One region of the Sphingobacterium sp. UBA6320 genome, then DNA from elsewhere that is predicted to be linked to it. Evidence: riboswitches for the same ligand, from Rfam matches in the RefSeq annotation. Region 1 holds a riboswitch; each other region holds the start of a gene.
What was found. A riboswitch is a leader RNA that binds a small molecule or an ion and turns the genes downstream of it on or off. The one in region 1 is predicted to bind S-adenosylmethionine.
Positions count from the first base shown of each region.

Region 1 (7,601 bases):
AGTTGTCCGGTCTGTTTTCTTGAAATAGATGATAAGAGCTATAGCTGGAATCACCAATAAGTTCAATAAATGAACCCCAATTGATAGTCCGATGATATAAGCGATAACGATAAGCCATCGATCTGCTTGTGGTTTATTTGCGCGAGCTTCCCACTTTAATATCGCCCAAAATACTACTGCAGTACACAAGGAGGACATCGCGTAGACCTCTGATTCTACTGCTGAATACCAAAATGTATCGGAGAAACTATAGGCTAAGGCACCGACAAGACCTGCTCCCATAATTTTAATAACTTGATTTTTATGAATTGGTTTATCATCAGAATGACTGATCTTTTTTCCTAACGCTGTAATGGTCCAAAATAAAAATAATACTGTCAAACCACTGCATACAGCAGATCCGATATTCATCCAAAAGGCAATCTGAGCCACATTACCTAATGCAAAATTTGAAAAGATATTCTGTACCATCAGAAACAATGGTGCTCCTGGCTGATGAACAATCTGGAGTTTATAAGCTGAAGCAATAAACTCACCGGTGTCCCACCAGCTTGTTGTCCGCTCAGCCGTAATAATAAAAACTACTGTTGCTATGATGGCACATAGCCAGCCTAACATATTGTTCACTTTCTGATAGCTCATGAATGATCCAGGTTTAATTGATGATATATAATCAATTAAATATAATGAAAGAAGATTTCAATTGAACTAGATTAACTTTTTTTAACAAAAAAATACAGCCTATAAAAAAAGCCCGCTACATTTACGTGGCAGGCTGATCGTTAAATAGGTTGATTTAGAATAACTTTTCTACAATACTTTTTGTCGGTCCGGGATTACTCATGGTGTAAAAATGTAAAACGGGAGCCCCGAAATCGATTAATTCTTTACACTGCTGTACTAGCCATTCTTCTCCCACTTGTCTTACATCAGCATTACTTTTACATGCGGAGACCGCTTCACTCAATTCTTCGGGAATATCCAAATGGAAAATCTTAGGTAGGGTAATCAATTGCTTTTTAGTTGTCAACGGTTTCAATCCGGGTATTATAGGAACATGAATACCATTTTCTCTACATTTTGTAACAAACTCTTTGTATTTTTCTACATTAAAAAACATTTGGGTCACGATAAATTCTGCTCCCATTTCTACTTTCTTTTTTAACCATTTGAAATCTGTATTGAAGTTTGGCGCTTCAAAATGTTTCTCTGGATAACCCGCTACACCAATACAAAAGTTTGTTTTTTCAGATATAGCAATATCTTCATGGAGATATTGTCCCTGATTCATATCAACCACCTGTTGCAATAAATCCGTTGCAAATGCATGTCCACCATCTGTTGGAATAAAATCAGAATCACCTTTTCGTGCATCTCCCCTTAGTACCAGCACATTATCAATACCTAAGAAATTTAGATCAATTAATGCATTCTCCGTTTCTTCTTTCGTAAATCCTCCACATATAAGATGAGGAACAGCATCCACTTTATACTTATTCATAATAGCGGCACAGATAGCAACTGTTCCTGGACGTTTACGATAAGCCACACGCTCTAATAAACCGCTTTCGTGTTTCTTATACATATAGTCTTCTCTATGATAAGTCACATCGATAAAGGGAGGCTTGAATTCCATTAGTGCATCCATTGTTTTAAAAATACTCTGGATACCTTGCCCCTTGGCTGGAGGCAACAATTCAAAAGAAAACAAAGTTTTTCCTTTGGCATTACTGATATGATCAACGATTTTCATTAATTTTTTTTAAATATGATTTTGGTTGGCTTACATCGAAATGCACAAGTAAACTTGTTTCAACTTATCTTTCCCATCTCTGAGTTGGGGTAGAATGTAGCACCTTATAAAATAACAGGTTGCTAAGGCTTCATTGGGTCTAGTCCCTCTGCCTTTCTCTATAAGCATCGGCTAATATCGGTAATAGAAATTTATAATCAAAATAATATTAGAAACTTGCTCAAAAAATTATACGCTTATAGCGCTATAAAAACAAGATCAGATAAAATAAATAAGCCACTACACATCTTTGTGTAGTGGCTTATATTTCTTCATGTTCGATAGTGAAGATGTTAAATTTCTTTATACAACTCAACTAAGCCTTCGGGCAAATCAACCTCCAATACTTGATCTTCTGAATCAATACCGAGCATTAAATCATCATTTAATGGGAACATAAGCTCCTTGCCATTGAAATCAACGGTGGCTATAAATTGTTGTGGCATTTCTTGCACATGTGTAATTTCTCCAAGTTCTCCATGTACCTCATCAATCACTAGATACCCAATTAAATCCGTATATCTGAAATCATCAGGATCACGTTCAGGCATTTTATCATTAGGCAGATATACCTTCTTACGGACTAAGGGCTGTGCTTTATCGATATGATCTACATCTTCCAAATTCAAATAAGCGGTACTATTGGTTTGGTATTTAATATTAGCAACAAAATAAGGAACTAATTTTTTATTGACTTCAACAAATAAGACATCAAAATCTAGATCTTGATAATCTTCAAATTCGAAAAAAAGCTGCAGCTCTCCTTTTAATCCTCGTGTTTTACTAATATAACCGATGTAAAAACTTTCTTCTATGGTCATGTTCTAATTTGAAAGGGCAAATTTAAAAATATAAATACAAAATTGCAGTACTACTTTGGAAATAGGAGTTATTTTCTTTTTAAAAAAAAAGCCGGATCATGTCGAACCGGCTTTCTTGATACTGTATGAAAGAAAAATTATCCTTCAGTTTCTTCTGCAGCAGGAGCTTCAGTTTCTTCTGCAGGAGTTTCCTCTGCAACTGGAGCATTTTTAGCAGCAATAGCAGCAGCTTTTTCTTCTTTTTTCTTAGCTTCAGCAGCTAATGCAATTTTCTTAGTTTCAGCTTTTGTATTAGCTAAACCGTCTTTCTTACCAGCGATTCTTGCATCATTAGCTTCAGTCCAAGCAACAAATTTAGCATCAGCAGCAGCCTCATCAAATGCACCTTTTTTAACACCGCCTAATAAGTGTTTTTTGTATAAAACACCTTTATCCGAAAGGATAGTACGAGCTGTGTCAGTAGGTTGAGCACCTTTATTCATCCAATCCAAAGCTTTTTCAAAATCCAAAACGATAGTCGCTGGATTTGTGTTCGGGTTGTAAGAACCAATACGGTCGATGAATTTACCATCACGTGGAGCACGTGCATCTGCTACTACTAAGTGGTAAAAAGGACGTCCTTTTTTACCATGTCTTTGCAATCTGATTTTAGTTGCCATGTTTTCTTGTTATTTATGTATTCAACATATCCCCCGTACTTCATGTAAGAGGGGACGCAAAGATACAAAGGATTTATGAAAGTAAAAAGCTAAATATAAGAGTCAACTTCCAAGTAATAAGAAAGATGCTACCTTAGCATCCATTCTGAACCGTAGAATGATTTAAAAATCATCCGTTTTAAAGAATATAATCTGGCTTCATAACAGAAAAATAATGGAATTTAATTCGAGAAATTTATTTGTAATTTTACGTCTATTGTTAAATAATAGACATACATACAGTTTTGTCTATTCAAATTAATAAGCGTATTTTCATCCTTCCAAATCAAATTGAATTCATGTCATTAATAGCTCCATTAAAAATATTAAAAGCCTCTGCAGGTTCTGGTAAAACGTTCAGCTTAACTGTACATTACCTAACGCTATTACTTTCAAAAGAAAACAGTTATCGAGAAATATTAGCTGTCACTTTTACAAATAAAGCAACGGCTGAGATGAAAGAAAGAATTTTATCCGTATTGAAGGGTTTGGCTTTGGGTGATCAAAGTAGAAAAATACAGGATTATAGAAGTTTATTGTTGACACAATTTTCACAATGGAATACAAGCTTCATTCAAGAAAAGGCGTACCGGGTCTATCGCAAGATTTTACATGATTATAGTCACTTTACCATTAGTACTATTGATGGATTTTCTCAAAAAGTTATTCGAAGTTTTACATATGAGCTCAATTTGGATGCAGCATATAAAATAGAAATGAATACCAGTAGGGTGCGACAAGAGCTTACTGTCATGTTAAACCAACTTTTGGATAAGCGTCCGGATCTACTGGAATGGATCATTGAATTTGCCGAAAAAAAGATATCAAATAATGAAAATTGGAACTACCGTAGAGAATTAACTAACTTGGCAAATGAAATCTTTTCAGAAAACTTCAAAGAATTTGACAAACATCTTTTATCACAAAATTCGGATAAAGTATTTAATACCTTAAATAAGGAAATAGAAAATTTTACTCAAGTATTCTTAGAAGCCCTAAACGAAGAGATCAAAAGTTTTACAACCACATTTAAATCCTTAAACATTGATCCTGCGGAGTTAAAGGGAAAAAGCAGAAATCCTATTTATTCGTTATCCAATGCAACGATCAATGTGTTCAAACAAAGTACGTCTAAACTCCAGGAGATTATTACTAAATATGTTGATTTAATGGATAAGGAGGATGCTTTTTTAAACGGTAAGAAAGAAATCAATTACGCTTTGAAGCAAGCCTTATTCCCACTTCTAAAAAACTTTAAAATATTACAAGATAAATTCAGTACTTATATCACTTACGAAGCATTCCAAAAAAATTTTTACTATCTCCGTCTTATGAAAGAGATGAGTGACTTATTGGCACAATGGCGTAAGGAAAACAATGCTCAATTAATTTCAGATGCTCAAATTCAATTGAATAAACTGGGATTAGATCAACATGGAGATCCTACTTTTATTTGGGAAAAAATCGGAAACCGTTACCAATATTTTCTTTTTGATGAGTTTCAAGATACTTCACGTATCCAGTGGAAAAATTATAGCCCATTATTAATCAACGCACTTGGAAATGCTTCTGGAAATATTTCAGAGCATTTAATTGTTGGAGATGTCAAACAAAGTATCTACCGTTGGAGAAATGGTGATTGGCGCATCTTACTGGAACAAGCAGAAAAACAAGTCGCCCAAGCCTTTCATATTTCAAATGAAGAAGACCTAAAAGAATTGATAGAAAATGGCTCCTTGGATGTCAACTATAGAAGTCTGCCCAATATTATCCATTTTAACAACTATTTATTTGAGACTATCCCAAGTCATATTCAAAAACTATTAAACGAGCATATTGCAGCTGATCTTAGCGATGAAGGACAATCTTGGTGGAATGAAATGGGTTATAACCATATGATTATAAAAGCTTACGAAGGCGCTTCACAACAAGTACCAAAGTCCAAACTCCAAGATAAGTTACAACAAGGTTCTATTACTGTCAAATATCTGGAAGTAGAAAACAATGTAAGAAGAAGCTCACAGGTGGAGGAACTTGCTGTGAGCTCCTTATGTCAACAAATTGAAGAGTGGATTACATCGGGCAGATATCGCGCAAATCAGATTGGAATTCTTGTACGATCAAATAAGCAGGCAAGATTGATCATCCACGAACTGATGAATTATAGAAATGAAAAACAGCTACAATTTGAAGTTATATCTGGAGATGCACTTGCATTAGAGGCAAATGAGGGGATACAATTACTGATTGAAACACTTAAGGCTTTTGTATTCAATAGTGATAAACATGTATTATATAAAGCAAAACTCACACATCTTTATCATATTATTCAAAAAGGGAAAAGTTTTAGTGCAGATGTCTGGTTAAAATTTAAAGAAAATGATGTTCATAGTTTGCAAGGAGAGCTACCAAAAGAACTGCTGGAAAACTGGGAGCACTGGCAGAAACTTCCTTTGGTCCATCTGGTTGAAAAGTTGATAGAAGCTTACGGATTGACTTCTTTACATAATGCCCATCTGCCTTATATATTGGCCTTTAAAGATATGATTGCTAATTTTTCGGCAAATGGAGAGCGCGGGATTAATCAATTTTTGATCTTTTGGGAAGAAGATGGTATAAAATCGGTATTACCCTCTTCTGGTAAAGTAGATGCTATTGAAGTGACCACAGTACACAAATCAAAGGGATTAGCTTATGATGTGGTTATGATTCCATTTTGCAATTGGACTTTAGATGGCATGGTCAATGGCAACTTCTGGATAGATACCGAAGGAACAGCTCTTGAAGCCATAGGGAAAGCACCGATTAAGTATACTTCTTCTCTAGGACAATCTACCCTATATCAGAAGTACTATGAAGAGATGGTTTTTAATTATATGGATGCACTCAATACGTTCTATGTTGCAACCACTCGAGCAATAGAACATCTTTATATATCCGCACCTGCTTTTAAACAGCTCATCGACAAAAAAACAGGAGAAATTATAGGCGTGGACGTAAAGAATGATTTAATCAGTGATATCGTCTATCAAGTATTGGATAATCATAGAGGAGACTTTACTTTAGTAAATAATGAAATAAACATCGATCATATCATAGCTCGACAAAAAAGTGATCAGGTTGAAATAGGAAAAATCGCTCTGGAACACTATCCCGTTTCAAAAGAATTGGATAAGGCTTTTGATAAATCCTCACAACGTACCATTAACAGCATCTTATTACTTGACAAAGCCTCGCAATACGGTGTCATGGCGCATGAAATCATGTCCATTGTAACTACACAAGAGGAAATTGAAACCATCATTAATCAATATATTTCAGAAGGCATATTTACACCGGCTGAGAAATCTGCAATTCTTCATGAGGTCAATCAAATATGGCAACACCAACAAATCAATATGTGGCTGACTGGTGATTTTAAAATTTGGAATGAATCGGCCATCATCACTGCTAAAGGTGAAACCTTACGCCCCGACAAAGTATTTACTAGCGAAAAAGAGACGATTGTACTCGACTTTAAATTTACCCAAAGTGAAGCGATGTCCCATCAAAAGCAGGTGAAGCAATATGTCAGAACACTGGAGGAATTAGGCTATAAGAATGTAAAAGGATTCTTATTTTATGCCAAGTCAAATGATTTAGTAGAGGTTTTATTACATGCAAAAAATTAGAAAATGAATCCATTTTTAAAAGACGTCGCTATCGATTTAAAGAATCGTTTCGGAGCGGATCTACACGAAACTGCTATTATATTTAACAACAAAAGGCCGATCACTTATCTTAAACAACATCTAGCTGAAGTGTATGGACAAGCAATTTGGTCACCACAATTTTTCACAATACAAGAATTTTTCCGTTTGTCAACCCATTTGGCAGAAGCAACTCCTATTGCACAGTTTTTCATTCTTTATCATTTGCATAACGACCTATTATCCAAGGAAGGTCATGAAGCCGAGACTTTAGAAGAATTTTATCCGATCGCAGAAACTATATTAGGTGACTTCTCACAAATTGACTATGATTTAGTTGATATTGATGAAATCTTTATGGAATTGTTTGACAATACACAGATTGATTTGCAATTTCAACATTTTACTTCAGAACAACAGGACTTTATACGTCAATTTTGGCAATCTTTCTCCATCGCAGGACACTCTGCAGTACAAGAAAGGTTTTTAAAACTATGGCGACGCCTTCCGGTCTTATATCGCGCTTTTAAAGAACAATTAAAAGCGAAGAGAATGACAAATATGCCAACAATCTATCGGGATATTGTGGATGGGAAAGCAA
Region 1 is NZ_DJTA01000013.1:48,120-55,720, reverse strand. Features, by position in the region: gene B3P23_RS07940 (DUF2723 domain-containing protein) at 1-642, opposite strand, end outside; gene B3P23_RS07935 (methylenetetrahydrofolate reductase) at 797-1,753, opposite strand; SAM riboswitch class I at 1,815-1,920, opposite strand; gene rimM (ribosome maturation factor RimM) at 2,086-2,613, opposite strand; gene B3P23_RS07925 (30S ribosomal protein S16) at 2,751-3,272, opposite strand; gene B3P23_RS07920 (UvrD-helicase domain-containing protein) at 3,611-6,982, shown strand; gene B3P23_RS07915 (PD-(D/E)XK nuclease family protein) at 6,986-7,601, shown strand, end outside.

Region 2 (7,601 bases), on a different contig from region 1:
GTACCTTCCACAGGGGCTACGATATTGAATTCGCCACGATTGTCCGTACCGATCACTTTGCTCGTACCTTTTAAGGCTACACTTACACCGGCTTGATTGGCAGCTGTTTTTCCGTCTTGATCATCAACGACTACCCGCCCCTTCAACAATACAGTAGAGCCCTGCTTTACTTTTGGCTTGGTAAGTGTAATCGTTTTATTGACAATCTAATATTCAACATTTAGTGCTGTGGATAATTTTGCTAGCGCTTCCTTAATCCCATTTTCATTGAGCGCAAGCTGTAAAGCAGGATCGTTTTCCAAAATATCAGCATCATAGACAAAAGAATAACCAGATTGGTCTTCGATCTGCTTTAAGACAGTTTTTAAAGGTTTTTTGGTACCATCTACTTGAATTTGCTGTGCAAAACTATGCTGAGAAGTACAGGTCAGCAATCCAATGGCCACCAAGGTAGTGAGTTTAACCGAAAGCAACTCGGGCTTTAAAAAAGCCGGGCTTCGTTTAAAGAATTTTTCATTCATTTTATTTAAGGTTAATTATTTGCAAAAGTTACATACAGAAGATTTCCTTTAAGCTGGAAATTTCCATTCGTTAGGTTTTTCATGATCTCAAGCACATCGGCGGTTTTGGAACCATTTGCTATTTTACCGGAAATATGCTGATTAGGTATAGATGTCTGATATACAACCTCAAAACCATACCAACTACTCAACTGGTCTAGGACTGATTTAATAGATTCATTATCAAATTCAAAATCTAGATTGCGCCAAGCCTCCTTATCCGATCTGGTTAGTTTTTCACGAATGAAGGAGCCATCTGTATTGAGCACCATGTCATTTGGTTTTAAAATCAAGCTTTGACGACCATTGGTCAATTCGATTTTACCCTCATGCAGTGTGGTTATTGTTTTTTCAAGGTCGGCATATGCTTTTACATTGAATTTTGTTCCGAGAACTTTTATTTGCTGATCTGAAGTTGTGACCACAAAGCTCCGTCCCGGAATGGTCGTTACTTCAAAATAAGCCTCGCCTTCCAAGGAGATTGTCCTTTGGGAAGAACTAGCATAATCTGGGGATAGAGAAATTTTAGATCCCACATTTAAAGTTACTTTGGTGCCATCAGGAAGAATGGCTTTTGTAAATTCACCTTTACCTGTTGCTAATGAGCTCAACGATTTATAGTTCCTCAGATCCACATAATTTGCTGTATCAAGAAAATCCTTTAGGTCGCCACTGATCTCTTCGCTCTGACCTGTATCATCTGTTATTAGAACTGCTGACCTAAATATCGGTTTATCAACGTCAGATTGTTGGTTTAACCATATCCAAGCAACCGCTGCTGAAAAAAGCACGATGGCTGCTGCGACTTTCCATAACCATTGTATCTGCTTCATCTTCACTGGAGCGATACGATTGTTTATATTTTCCCAATGTTTCTGTTGGAGTTCAACAAGAGGGACATCGCTATCAACCTCGGTCTGACTATCGTCAAAACTATTATACCAAAGCTGAAATTGGCGGATCTCATCCTTAGAAGCCGTACCCTGGTTGATACGGGCAATAATTTCTTTTATTTCTTGTTGCGATTTCATATGATTAACAATCGTGGTCTATAATAGAAGTACCACAAGTATCAATCAACGCACGCCGAAAATTAAAAAAATAATAAAGATTTCAAATTATTTATAAAAATCCTCAAATGTTTTAGACTTTTACTTATTTGATTTTCAACAGTACGAGGTGAAATATTCAATTTTTCAGCGATTTCCTTACTATTGAGATTGTCGATTCGAGAATAATTAAAGATAATTTTGGTCTTCTCCGGTAGTCGTTCTATCTCCTGAAAAATAAGTTGCTGAAGTTCTTTTGAATTCAAGGCATCATCCAAATTAAGTTCTTCTATCCGATCCAACAGACCATAGGAGGTATGATCAATATATTCAACTCGAGAAGATCGGTTTAAATATTTGATAATAGAGAATTTAGTTGCCTGAAACAAATAGGCTTCAAGATTTTGAATTTCGTCAAGTTTGGGGTTTTTCCAAAGAGAAACAAAGATATCCTGTAAAATATCTTCCGCAATATCTGTCTGTGGAAGCCTGTTATTACAGATTACAAATATCTTATCCCAATACCTTTCATAAATGATCTTAAATGCTTCTTGGTCTCCAGCTCGGATCAACTTTTGTAAAGTTAAATTATCGAGTGAGCTATAGTTGTTTTTCATTTTTATCCCCGTTCTGTCGAATATCTACAAAACGAATCCATGTGATGGGCCAAAACTACAATAATAATTAAAAGAAAACAAGACAGTTAACCATCGAGAACTCGGGTATTCGGTATTTTACCCCAATAAAGGAATCGCGTAACTGCATCAAAAAAATATCCATATCAAACTTGATCATGAAGCTATAGCAAAATCTATGTAGTTAAGCATAGACCTATGCGGGAAAAGAATATCATCCAATTATTTTAAAATAAATTTTGATTCAAAATAAAATCTACTAACTTTGTAGAGTATTCAGAATTGCACGATGCAATACCAACCGAGTTAAGTAACCGCGGTGGTAAATTAATATGGGTTTCGACCAAAAATATCTGGATACAGTTTATGGTTTAATCCTTTAAATTTTTAAATTGTATGTCAACACCAAATCTTTATCAACACTTACTGGAAAAATTCAGTTATTACACCATCAATGAACTGATACAACTCAACAATGATACGGTATCGGAAAAAGGCTGGGGTTCCTCCAAATCCACATTTCGCACGGCTCTCATCAGTACTTTTTCTAAAAGAGGTTTAGACCTTTCCAACATTATTTCAAGAGAAGATGGTTTTACCTCCGTCAAGTATGTAGCAGTTCGATTAGAAAAAAACACGCTTGTTCCAATTGTTCAGTAGGATAGTCAGAACGACATGATCTTTGCAATTTATCTACTAGTCTAATGAATCAGATCCACAGCTTGTTATACTCTAAATTGGCATTAAAAAGATTAGGATATCAAGCTTACAAAAAGTAGTTCAGTTATTTTACTAATAAGCTTCAGTTGTTTATTATTTTCGAACAATTGAAGCTTTTACAAAATTATATTCCTTAAAAGTATATTTATCGTTTATCATATCTACTTTAAACAATAGTTCTCTCCTGATTTATTTCCAATTGCGAGCACAATATTAATACTCTAAACAAAAGATGCATCGATAGTTTGTGCCAAGCATATCTGCATTTTTTATTTGATACTCTGCTTTAATTTCCCAAAAATACGGATATGATCACCTGATCATTACATAATATGTATCTACCTAAAATTTTCAAAGCTTTTATAAAATGACTTCGTCAAAAGCCTTCCTAAATAGAAAATAGGAATTACATTAGATAAAGTAGATTTTGTATCTTGCATGCTCATAATTGTATTTTTTATGAATCGAGTGAAAAGAGCTCAATCCATGATCACACTCCTTATTAAAATAAATTATTTTGATGAAAAAAAAATCTTTAATAACGCTTTCTGTATTACTTTGTGCTTCGGCAACTATGGCGCAAGAAAAGAAAGAAACGAAACTAACTGTTAATATGGAAACACCAGCAAAAACTCCATTAGACCCGCAAACCCTATGGAAATTAGGCCGTGTTTCTGCCGAAGGAATCTCTCCTGATGGTAAAACATTGGTATATGGTGTCTCTAATTACGCTGTGGAGACCAACAGCTCAGAGAAAAACTTATACACCTTATCATTGGAGACAGGCAACGCTACTCCCCTAACCAGTGAAAAAGGCGGCGAGTCTGTGGTACAGATAACAGAAAATGGTGATATTATTTATTTGTTCAAAGGTCAGCTTTGGAAAAAGAACAGATATAAGGGTGAAGCTGTACAATTGACAAATAGCGATACTGAATTAGAAAATGTCAAGTTATCTCCAAATGGTCAATACATATTATTCAGCAAAGCTGTTTTAATCAAAAAGTATCACAGTACAGATAAATATCAGGATTTACCAAAGTCCGATGCCTATGTATTCGACAATCTGGACTACCGTCATTGGGATACTTTTAATAATGGAAAATTTAACCATCCATTCGTGGCTTCCTATAATAATGGAAAAATTGGTGAAGCAATTGATCTGTTACAAGACGAGCCATTTTACAGTCCTCAAATGCCATTTGGCGGATCGGAAGATTTTGAATGGACGCGCGATAGTAAAGCGATTTTATATGTGAGCAAGAAAAAATTTGGTACGGACTATGCTGTAAGTACCAATACGGATATCTACCGTTATGATCTTGCCACCAAGCAAACAACCAATCTAACTGAAGGAATGCTTGGATACGACACCAATCCAACTTACAGTCCGGATGGAACCAAGTTGACTTGGTTGAGCATGAAAACGGATGGTTACGAAGCGGATAAAAATGATATCATTGTGTTTGATAAAGCATCTTCTCAACGACTAAATCTAACCGCGCATTGGGATGGTACCGTAAACTCTTTTACCTGGAGTAAGGACAATCGCAAAATTTATTTTGTAGCACCTGCTAAAGGAACGGTACAACTATTTGAATTAATTGTTCCTACTAATTTTAAGAACAAATCCTTAGCGTCCATCAAACAGATCTCTGAAGGAAATTTTGATATTACAGGAATTGTTGGGCAGGTCGATAATCAGTTAATTGTAACTTCTACAAAATTTACAAGAGCTACAGAGGTGTACCGTTATGACTTAAAGAGTAAAAAGTTAACTCCATTGACCACTGTCAATGATAATATGTATGCGCAGATCAGTGATAATAAGATTGAATCCAGAATTACAAAAGCCTCAGATGGTGAAGACCTTTTTTCTTGGGTCATTTACCCTCCTGATTTTGATCCTACAAAAAAATATCCAACGATCTTGTACTGTGAAGGCGGGCCACAATCGGCTTTAACACAATTTTATTCATTCCGTTGGAATTTACAGCTTATCGCATCTCAAGGATATATTGTCATCGCTCCCAACCGTCGCGGTATGCCGGGATGGGGTGTGAAATGGAATGAGGCGATCTCCAAAGATTGGGGTGGACAGCCGATTCGTGATTACTTATCTGCGATTGATGATATATCGAAAGAAAAATACGTAGACACCACGCGCCGCGCTGCTATTGGTGCTAGCTATGGCGGATATTCTGTTTATATGCTCGCTGGTGTACATGAAAATAGGTTTAAAACATTGATCGCGCATAACGGCTTGTTTGATATGAGAAGCTGGTATGGCACGACAGAGGAAATGTTTTTTGCTAACCATGAGCTGGGCGGCCCATACTGGGACAAAGCAAATGAAAAATCGTACACCACATTCAATCCATCCGAATATATCGAGAAATGGAATACACCAATTTTGATCTTTCAAGGTGGTCACGACTACCGCGTGCCGATAGGACAAGGACTTGGAGCTTTCCAAGCTGCACAGTTAAAGAAAATTAAAAGTAGATTGGTTTATTTACCCGATGAAAATCATTGGGTGCTATCGGGACATAATGCCCAAGTATGGCAAAGAGAATTTTTTGGTTGGTTAAAAGAAACATTATAATAAACAAAACGGGCTCGAAATTATATCGAGCCCGTTTTATTTTATTCCTCACCCTTCTTTCCAAAGATGGAAAGTTTAATATATTTTCCAGGTTTTTCTTTAATATCTTTCATCAGATGATCTAAACTTTGCGATGCATTATTTAAATTATCATAAAGCTTATCGTCATTGATCAATAGGCCTATTGAGCCCTGTCCCTTGTTGATTTTATCAACGATCGTCTGGAAATCGCTCATAGCCATATTAGCTTTATCCATTGTTTGTTGAAAATCAAGCTTAGCGGCTTTATCAGTAACGGTATTTAAATTGGACATAATAGCTGTTATTTGACCGCTATTATTTTTAAAGGTATTGGTAATGATGTCTAAGTTCGTGATGATATTTGTTAATCTTTTACGCTCCGAGCCCACAAGCCCTTCCACATCTTTGGTAATGAGTTCCACATTTTTTAATGATGTTGAAATACTATGTACACTTTCCTTAAAATCTTTTTGAAACTGATCGTCCAGTACAGAATTGACAACTGTTAATACTGAATCTAATTTTATGGTGATGGTTTCAACTCTTTTCTGTATCGGCTCGACCTTATCCATGATATTTGCCTGGATACCCGACGCTAACATATCACCATCCTTGGCCAACTCCGCACTATTCCCCATATCAAATACGATCGCCTTTCCTCCAAGTAGATCGGTACTGGCTATTCGTGCTATGGTATTTTTGGGTACCTTATATTCGGAACTGATTTTGAATTGTGTTAAGATACTACCATCAGGCTGCAAGGTCATCTTCGACACACGTCCTATTTGATATCCATTTACTAACACCGGTTTAGAGGCTGTCAGACCATCGACAGCTTGATAAGATGTATAATATGTATTGTCACTGCTAAATACATCATTACCCTTTAAAAAGCTGTACCCAATAAACAATAATGCAACTGCAACTACAGTTAAAATTCCGACTTTAGTCTCGTTTGATATTTTCAAAATAATATTTTCTTAAGTTTTATATGAATTCAATTTATCATTTAAACAAGACAAATGCAAATAAGTTTATCGTTCGACGCTTTTTTTGAATGCACTAATGGCGGCGACTAAGTTTTGTACGATCTCTTCCTGTCCTTCGTCCGATAGCATAAAAGCCTCTTCAGTACGATTATTCATAAAACCTATTTCTGTCAAAACTGCAGGCATACCCGCCTCCGCTAAGACGGCTAATCCCTGCTCTAAAATTCCTCTACTTACACGACCTGATTTTACATATTCTTGTTGCATCAAGTTGGCCAACTTGATACTCTTCTCACGGTATTGATTTTTCATTAATGAGAAGATGATATAACTTTCTGGATCTTTGGGGTCAAATCCTTGATAATTTTCTTTATAATTTTCCTCTAACAATAGGGAGGCATTTTCACGAATTGCAGCAGTCTGCTCGCCTAAACGATGTGAGCCCGATACAATAGTCTCTGTTCCTCTAGAAGAGCCTCCTGGTGCCGAGTTACAGTGAATAGATATAAATATATCCGCTTTTGCAGCATTGGCCATACGAATACGTTTATACAAATCAATAAACTCATCTGTACGTCGAGTAAACATAACACGTACACCTGGTAGCTGTCGCTCAATTTCTTTTCCTAGTTTTAATGCCACTTCCAAAGCAATATTTTTCTCCAAAGAACGTGAACCTTTTGCTCCCGAATCTCGTCCGCCATGGCCTGGATCAATAACAATTGTTCTAATTTGATAGGACTGTGGAGGTACAGGATGTGGTTTTGGTGGAGTAGCACTGGTCAAAACCATAAATAATAAAATCGCCGGGGCTAAAAAAAATATAAATTTCCGCTTTCTAATATTCAAATCTGATTTCATGTATATTTTTTTAATTTCTGTAATTTAATAACAAAATGTAATGAGTAATATTGTGCTACAAAAATAGGAAATGTTAATCTCGTTAAAAAACGTCACTTTCTATTTGTTTTTGACTAATTTTGTCGAGCTTAGTTTAATATTTTTACAAAAATAACATTTGT
Region 2 is NZ_DJTA01000007.1:213,848-221,448, forward strand. Features, by position in the region: gene B3P23_RS03755 (SusC/RagA family TonB-linked outer membrane protein) at 1-146, opposite strand, end outside; gene B3P23_RS03760 (hypothetical protein) at 207-521, opposite strand; gene B3P23_RS03765 (FecR family protein) at 533-1,591, opposite strand; gene B3P23_RS03770 (RNA polymerase sigma-70 factor) at 1,654-2,226, opposite strand; SAM-I-IV-variant riboswitch at 2,512-2,605, shown strand; gene B3P23_RS03775 (5-oxoprolinase) at 2,641-2,904, shown strand; gene B3P23_RS03780 (S9 family peptidase) at 3,485-5,569, shown strand; gene B3P23_RS03785 (MlaD family protein) at 5,611-6,558, opposite strand; gene B3P23_RS03790 (N-acetylmuramoyl-L-alanine amidase family protein) at 6,625-7,440, opposite strand.
Region 2: it holds a riboswitch for S-adenosylmethionine, as region 1 does, so the genes downstream of both, B3P23_RS03775 (5-oxoprolinase) here and B3P23_RS07935 (methylenetetrahydrofolate reductase) in region 1, are expected to answer to the same signal.

Region 3 (7,601 bases), on a different contig from region 1:
CTGAAATTATTTTATTTTATCGAAAGCTTGTTGTAAATCATCTTTAATATCATCGACATGCTCAATTCCTACCGATAACCGTAATAACCCAACAAATACTCCTGCTGCTTTTTGTGCCTCTGCACTGAGTTGCTGGTGTGTTGTAGCGGCTGGGTGGATGATCAATGATTTTGTATCACCTACATTTGCTAGATGGCTAATTAACTCTAGGCTATCTATAAAAGCATCGGCTTTAGTGACATCGCCTTTTATCTGAAAAGAAAGAACCGCTCCATATCCATTTTTTAGGTATTTCTGTGCATTTGAATAACTTGGTGAGCTTTTCAAGCCCGGATAGTTCACTTGCTCAACTTGCGGATGCGCTTCTAACCATCTAGCGATTTCTAGGGTGTTGTCTACATGACGCTGAACACGTAGCGAAAGCGTTTCTAGACCTTGTATAAGCTGGAATGAGTTGAAAGGTGATATAGCCGGTCCGAAATCACGAAGGCCTTCCACACGTGCACGGATTGCAAATTGGATGTTGCCAAATGGACCATCTGGGCCAAATACATCTGCGAAGACCAATCCATGATATCCTTCAGAAGGTTCAGAAAATTGTTTAAATTTACCATTGCCCCAGTTATATGTACCACCATCAACGATGACACCGCCAATACTTGTTCCATGTCCGCCGATCCATTTTGTCGCAGATTCGACAACAACAGAAGCACCATGCTCTAGCGGTTTGAATAGATAGCCCCCAGCTCCAAAAGTGTTATCTACGATTAAAGGTAAATCGTGTTTTTTAGCAACTGCAGCTATTTTATCAAAATCAGGAATATCATAACTTGGATTTCCAATTGTTTCTAAGTATAATGCTTTCGTATTTTCATTGATCAATGACTCAAACTCCTCAGCTGTTGTCTCTTTCGTGAAGCGGACCTCAATTCCAATTCTTTTAAATGCAACTTTGAATTGATTGTATGTACCACCATAAATATGGCTACTCGACACAAAATTATCACCAGCCTCTAAAATATTATTTAATGCGATGAACTGCGCAGCTTGACCAGAGGCAACCGCCACTGCAGCAACACCACCTTCTAATGCAGCAATGCGTTTTTCAAAAACATCTGTTGTCGGATTCATCAGACGGGTATAGATGTTTCCAAACTGTTTTAATGCAAATAAGTTAGCGCCATGTTCCGCATTTTCAAATACGTATGAGCTGGTTTGATATATAGGTACTGCACGTGCGCCAGTAGTTGGGTCTGCAACTTGTCCTGCATGAACTTGTAGAGTTTCGAATTTTAAATTTTTATTTGTAGACATGGTTTTTTATAATTAATTAGTTGAATATTTTCGTGAATATTATAGAGTGAGGATCTGCACATGTAGATGCACTTGCTATCCATTAAGTAAAAAATGGATAGATCTAACAATAAAACATAAACATGTGCTCAAACATTCGCATTGAAGTTGATGCAAGAGTTGTAAATGTTACGTTGGTAATTGAACTTACCCTGTTGTTTTTTTGTAATGTAAATATCATTGTCGTTTCATTTATATCCTCCATAACAATATTGATATGGACAGGAATTGGCACCTTTTCAAACGTATTTTGAAGGTTGCCAGTGGGTCATTGAGCCAGTCTCTCGCCACTTCTTTATAAATCAAGACCTGATTGAAAGGTTTTGATTAGGTGTATTTCGATTCGATCTACGTTGCAAATATATGTCTTGGAATTTAGAAACCAAAATATTTTGAATTATTTATTTAATACATGAGTAAGAAATGTAGTTTCTTTTTCTTGAGAAAAAGGTGTAATTATTAAATATGAAGAGTGTTAAGTAATTTAGGTTAATTATGGAATCAAAAGAAAACAAAGGATAAGGGAGATGTGCGTCTTCGCATTCTTAAAAGGTGAAAAAAACGCTTTGCACAAATCGGTTACAATTCGACATCTATTCGTAAAGTAGCCGCCAATCCGCTATAATTCCCATTATTATCTATCTGTCCTATAAGGACAAGAGTGATATCGGATATGCTGTTCATCAAGAAGAGCATTTACACATTGATCCTAGTAGAAATAAAGGTTGAATCAAAAGAACAAGTTGATGATTCTCTTAGTTTAGAGAAATGGTTGATTGTATGTGATCGCACAATGGCCGATGATGATGGCTGCGAACAAAAAAATGCTAGAAGTATTGGCTTCTAGCATTTTTTAACTTAAGTGAACGACCCTAAACTAATAACAGGAGCTTTATTTTATAATGCGCTTTATTTTATTAGATTTTTTAATCAACTTATGTAATTGTGTATAGTTTTCCTCTTGAATAGCATCTTTCAGAGCTTGCAACTGTTTAATATTTTCTTCCAATACTTCTAATACGTTTACTCTATTTTGTTTAAAAATAGGTGTCCACATATCGGGAGAGCTTTTAGCCAAACGTACTGTGGATTCAAATCCAGAACCCGCTAATTCAAATATCCTGCCCTGTGATTTTTCTTTTTCTAATACCGTTAAGGCTAGCGCAAAAGAAGTCAGGTGGGAGATATGTGAAACATAAGCGGTATGGGTATCATGTTCTTCCGCAGTCATAAATGACGTGCGCATTTCCAGTTGTTCAGTAATGGAATCTGCGAGTTCAAAAGCGTCTTCATCAGATTTAAAAGCCTCCACGTAGACCATCATTTTATCTTTGAACAAGTTTGGTAAAGCTGCTTCTGGGCCAGAATATTCAGTCCCTGCCATAGGGTGAGCCGCCACATACCGACCACGATTTGGATGTTCTGAGATCAATTGTAAAATATTAAGCTTAGTAGATCCCATGTCAATAATGACTTGGTCTGTTACTAGATCTAATAATTTTGGTGCCAACGAGATAATCGCATCCACAGGAGCCGTGAGAATAATGACCTTGCATTTTTCTAGTGCCTCTTCCAACGTTGCTTTCTGATCGATAAAGCCAATTTGCAATGCTTTTGTTAAGTTAGCATCACTTTTGTCGACACCAAATACCTGATCACAAAAATGCTTTTCTTTTAGTTTCATGGCGACTGAGCCACCAATTAAACCGACGCCAATAATGGCTATATTTATCATGTTATTTTAATCTTAATTCGTTTCTTTAACTTCTTTAATTCGCTCAATAGCCTCTTGCAACACTTCAACTGAAGCACATAAACTAATTCTGATATAGGAGTTTCCAGCAGTTCCAAATATACCTCCTGGAGTAATGAAGACACGTGATTGATTTAATACCTCATCACTAAGAGCGTAGCCCGATTCGTAACTGTCAGGAACTTTTGCCCACACAAATAAACCAACTTGATTTTTTTTGTAGATACAGCCTAGCATGTTCATGATTTCAAAAACTAATGCTCTTCTTTCATTGTAGATTCCATTTAATTCTTGATACCACGATTGATCTAATTGTAATGCTTTGGCCGCAGCAAGCTGTGCTGGCAAGAACATGCCAGAATCCATGTTGCTTTTAAATCGCAGCACTTCATTGATACGTTCTTCTGCACCCACTAACATACCGATTCGCCATCCAGCCATGTTCGATGACTTACTTAATGAATTAAGTTCTAAGGCAACATCTTTTGCTCCTTCAATAGACATAATGCTCTTAGGGCTGTCTGTCAAGATAAAACTATAAGGGTTATCGTGGCAGATTAAAATATGGTTTGCCTTTGCAAAAGCAATCAATTCAAGATAAAATCCTTCATTCGCACTAGAGCCCGTAGGCATATGTGGATAGTTGATCCACATCAGTTTTACTTTCGATAAATCGTTTTCAGAAAGCTTTTTAAGATCAGGTAACCAATCTGTTTCCTCAGATAAATCATAGGTAATAGCTGTGGCTCCACTTAGTCGCACTGCAGCGGCATAAGCAGGATATCCCGGGTTTGGTATTAAAACCTCATCACCTTCTTGCAAGTAAGTCATGCAAATATGAACAATACCTTCTTTAGAACCTATTAAAGGTAAAATTTCTGTATTTGGATTGAATGTTGCCTGATAATAGCGTTGATACCAATCTGCAATAGCTTGTCTCAATATAGGCGAGCCTTTATAGTTTTGATAGCCATGTACATTGGCTTTAGCCGCTTCTGTCGTCAAGGTCTGAATTACTTCAGGATGAGGTGGTAAGTCTGGGCTTCCGATACCTAAATTAATCACACGAGCACCTGCTTTATTGAGCTCATCAATTTCTCTTAATTTTTTTGAGAAATAATATTCTTCGGTTTGTTGCAACCTTTTGGCAACTTCTATTTGCATTATGTTCTGGTATTTTACTATTTACAAGGACTAAATTAGGTTTTTTCTATTAAAATAATAGTATAACCCATTGTACATTTTAAATAATGTTGCTTTTTAAATTATTGATATTTCCGTTGCATATATTTTTGTTGATGTAGTGCATGGTGTTATTGCATTCATCTTGATCAAGATTGCGGTTTTGAATTCATCAAAACATGGAGCATGATTATCAATAGATATGGTGTACGTTGATATCAAGTATAAAAGGCTTTTTTATCCGTAATCTATTGTAATACGTCTCGATATATATGTAGAGCGACCCCAATATATCTTATACATGCAAGCAGGTTGCGAACAGGGTAGTATCATGGTGAAAATACTATAAACACGGACTGAACACGGACTCAACATGGACTTAACATGGACTTAACACGGATTTAAGATGAATATAATAAGCATATCATACCTATTTATGATGAAGCAAACTCGAATAATCTGCGAATACAAGCTCTACTTATTGAAAAGCTAATGCCAATAAAAATTGGGTTTATTGTTGTTAAATCGTGTTTTTTGTAAATTTATTAAAAGATTAGTAATCCCCTCAATAGATTGATTGGCATAAACTAGAGTTATGCTTGAACGGTTAATAATCAATCAACGAGTCCGAGTCAATTATGATCAATAAGATGTTTTCTGAGTTATATTCATAAATCATAATGCAAAACCGCTAGGTATATTGTGGTTTAAATTTGGTGTTTATTGGATGAAATTTATAATATCATCGAAGTGCAAGATTTCATTCCTTGAAAGTATTCCTTATATATTGCGCGTAATTTTAGTATTTTTGCTACCTTAATATTATAAATGAAAACTTACTTTAGGTTATTATCTTTTGCCAAACCCATTGAGAAATACGCAATTCCGTATATTATCTGCACCCTAATTACGGTTGTATTCAGCACATTGAATTTGGCGTTATTAGCTCCTTTGTTGCAAACTCTTTTCAATACAGATCAAGTTTCTTCTCATGTAGTATTAGCAAAGCCCGATGGATATTTTGATATTCTCGGTTACTTCAATTATTATGCAAGTCTGGCTAACCAACAGTTCGGTGCTTATGGTGCATTGAAGTATGTCTGTATCGTGATCGTAATTTCCGTATTTATAAGCAATTTGTTTCGTTATTTAGCCCAACGAATTATGGAAAATTTGCGTATTCACACTTTATTGAATTTACGGAAGACGGTATTTGATAATGTCATGGATCTACATTTAGGCTATTTTAATGGACAGCGTAAAGGCGATATTATTTCCAAAGTATCTTCTGATGTTCAGGTTGTACAGTATTCTGTTACAGGTACATTGCAGGTTGCTTTTAAAGAGCCACTTCAACTCATTGCATATCTGGTTATGTTATTTGTTATTTCTGCAAAACTGACTTTATTCGCTATGCTCGTCATTCCAGTATCTGCTTTTTTTATATCTAAAATTGTTAAAACTTTAAAGGCACAAGCGATTGCTGGTCAAACATCTTATGCGAATATGATTTCTTTCTTAGATGAGGCATTATCTGGTGTTCGTATCATTAAAGCCTTTAACGGAACAAATTTCGTTAAAAAAAGATTTAATGATGAGAATGATCGTTATGCGGGTATCATGCGTGCAATGGCAAGGCGCCAACAAATGGGTTCACCTGTATCTGAATTGTTAGGTGTGATTATGGTCGCTATCATTTTATTATATGGTGGTAATCTGGTTTTATCAGGGAGTGATGAGTTTGGAGCATCTGAGTTTATTGCCTATATCGCTATCTTCTCACAAGTAATGCGTCCTGCAAAAGCATTGACAGATGCATTTAGTAATATTCATAATGGTATTGCGGCTGGTGAGCGTGTACTGGAATTGATTGATACCAAAAGTGAAGTTACTGATAAGCCTAATGCGAAGAAAATTACTGATTTTAAAAAAGCGATTGAGTTTCAGCATGTAGATTTCGCTTATGGTGAGAAAAACATTTTAAAACATATCAATCTAATTATTGAAAAGGGAAAAACAATAGCGCTGGTCGGTCCTTCTGGAGGGGGTAAATCTACTTTGGTGGATTTAATTCCGCGTTTTATGGATGTTACAGCAGGTCAAATTTTGTTTGACGGTATAGATTTAAGGGATCTAGATCAAGAATCTCTACGCACAATGATAGGTGTAGTGAATCAAGAGTCTATCTTATTTAATGACACCATCTTTAATAATATTACCTTTTCCAATACATCTGCGACCCAGCAAGAGGTTGAGAATGCTGCCAAAATAGCTAATGCTCATGAATTTATCTTGAAAACAGAATCCGGTTATCAAACGAATATTGGTGATCGTGGCGCTAAACTTTCTGGTGGCCAACGACAACGAATTTGCATCGCGCGAGCTGTATTGAAAAACCCACCCATTATGTTATTGGACGAGGCAACTTCGGCATTAGATACGGAATCCGAAAAACTAGTTCAAGATTCTTTATATAAGCTTATGGATAATCGTACTACGGTAGTCATTGCACATCGATTAAGCACCATTCAGAATGCAGATAAAATTGTGGTGATAGATGGTGGCCAAATTGTAGAATTTGGAAGTCATACAGAATTGATTCAGAAAGAGGGTTTGTATAGAAAATTGATCGATATGCAACAGTTCACAGATTAATGGTTATTTCATTGATATTGCTGTACCAAAAACAAGGCTAGATTCTACGAATTTAGCCTTGTTTTTGGTACATTTGTTATAGACTAGGAGACATGATAATGGATGCTAAAGAAAAATTAAATTTCTTACTTTCTAATCCGCTTTTGGATAGTGAGTTAAGAAATATAGCAAATAAAGTGTTGCAAGAAGAACGCATCACATTTGATGAGGGTGTATACCTTTATAAAAATGCCGAATTGGGTTATTTGGGTGTTTTAGCGAATTATATTCGGGAGAAAAGACATGGGGATATCACATTTTTCAATCGTAACTTTCATATTGAGCCTACGAATGTGTGTGTTTACGATTGTAAGTTCTGTTCATATTCCCGTATGATCAAAGAGCGTGCAGAAGGATGGGAAATGGAGGTAGATGGTATGATGAACATCGTAAAGAAATATGATGATGAAGCCGTTACAGAAGTTCATATTACTGGAGGTGTCGTGCCCAAACAAAATCTTGATTTCTATGCGGAATTTTTTAAAAGATGTAAGGCACATCGTCCAGAATTGCACATTAAAGGTTTAACGCCAGTAGAATATTACTATATATTCAAGAAGGCAAAACTGAGCCATTATGAAGGTATGAAATATTTGCAGTCTTGTGGTCTGGATTCGAT
Region 3 is NZ_DJTA01000008.1:283,561-291,161, forward strand. Features, by position in the region: gene B3P23_RS05095 (O-acetylhomoserine aminocarboxypropyltransferase/cysteine synthase family protein) at 7-1,314, opposite strand; SAM riboswitch class I at 1,543-1,657, opposite strand; gene B3P23_RS05100 (prephenate dehydrogenase) at 2,246-3,088, opposite strand; gene B3P23_RS05105 (pyridoxal phosphate-dependent aminotransferase) at 3,101-4,270, opposite strand; gene B3P23_RS05110 (ABC transporter ATP-binding protein) at 5,117-6,943, shown strand; gene mqnE (aminofutalosine synthase MqnE) at 7,042-7,601, shown strand, end outside.
Region 3: it holds a riboswitch for S-adenosylmethionine, as region 1 does, so the genes downstream of both, B3P23_RS05095 (O-acetylhomoserine aminocarboxypropyltransferase/cysteine synthase family protein) here and B3P23_RS07935 (methylenetetrahydrofolate reductase) in region 1, are expected to answer to the same signal.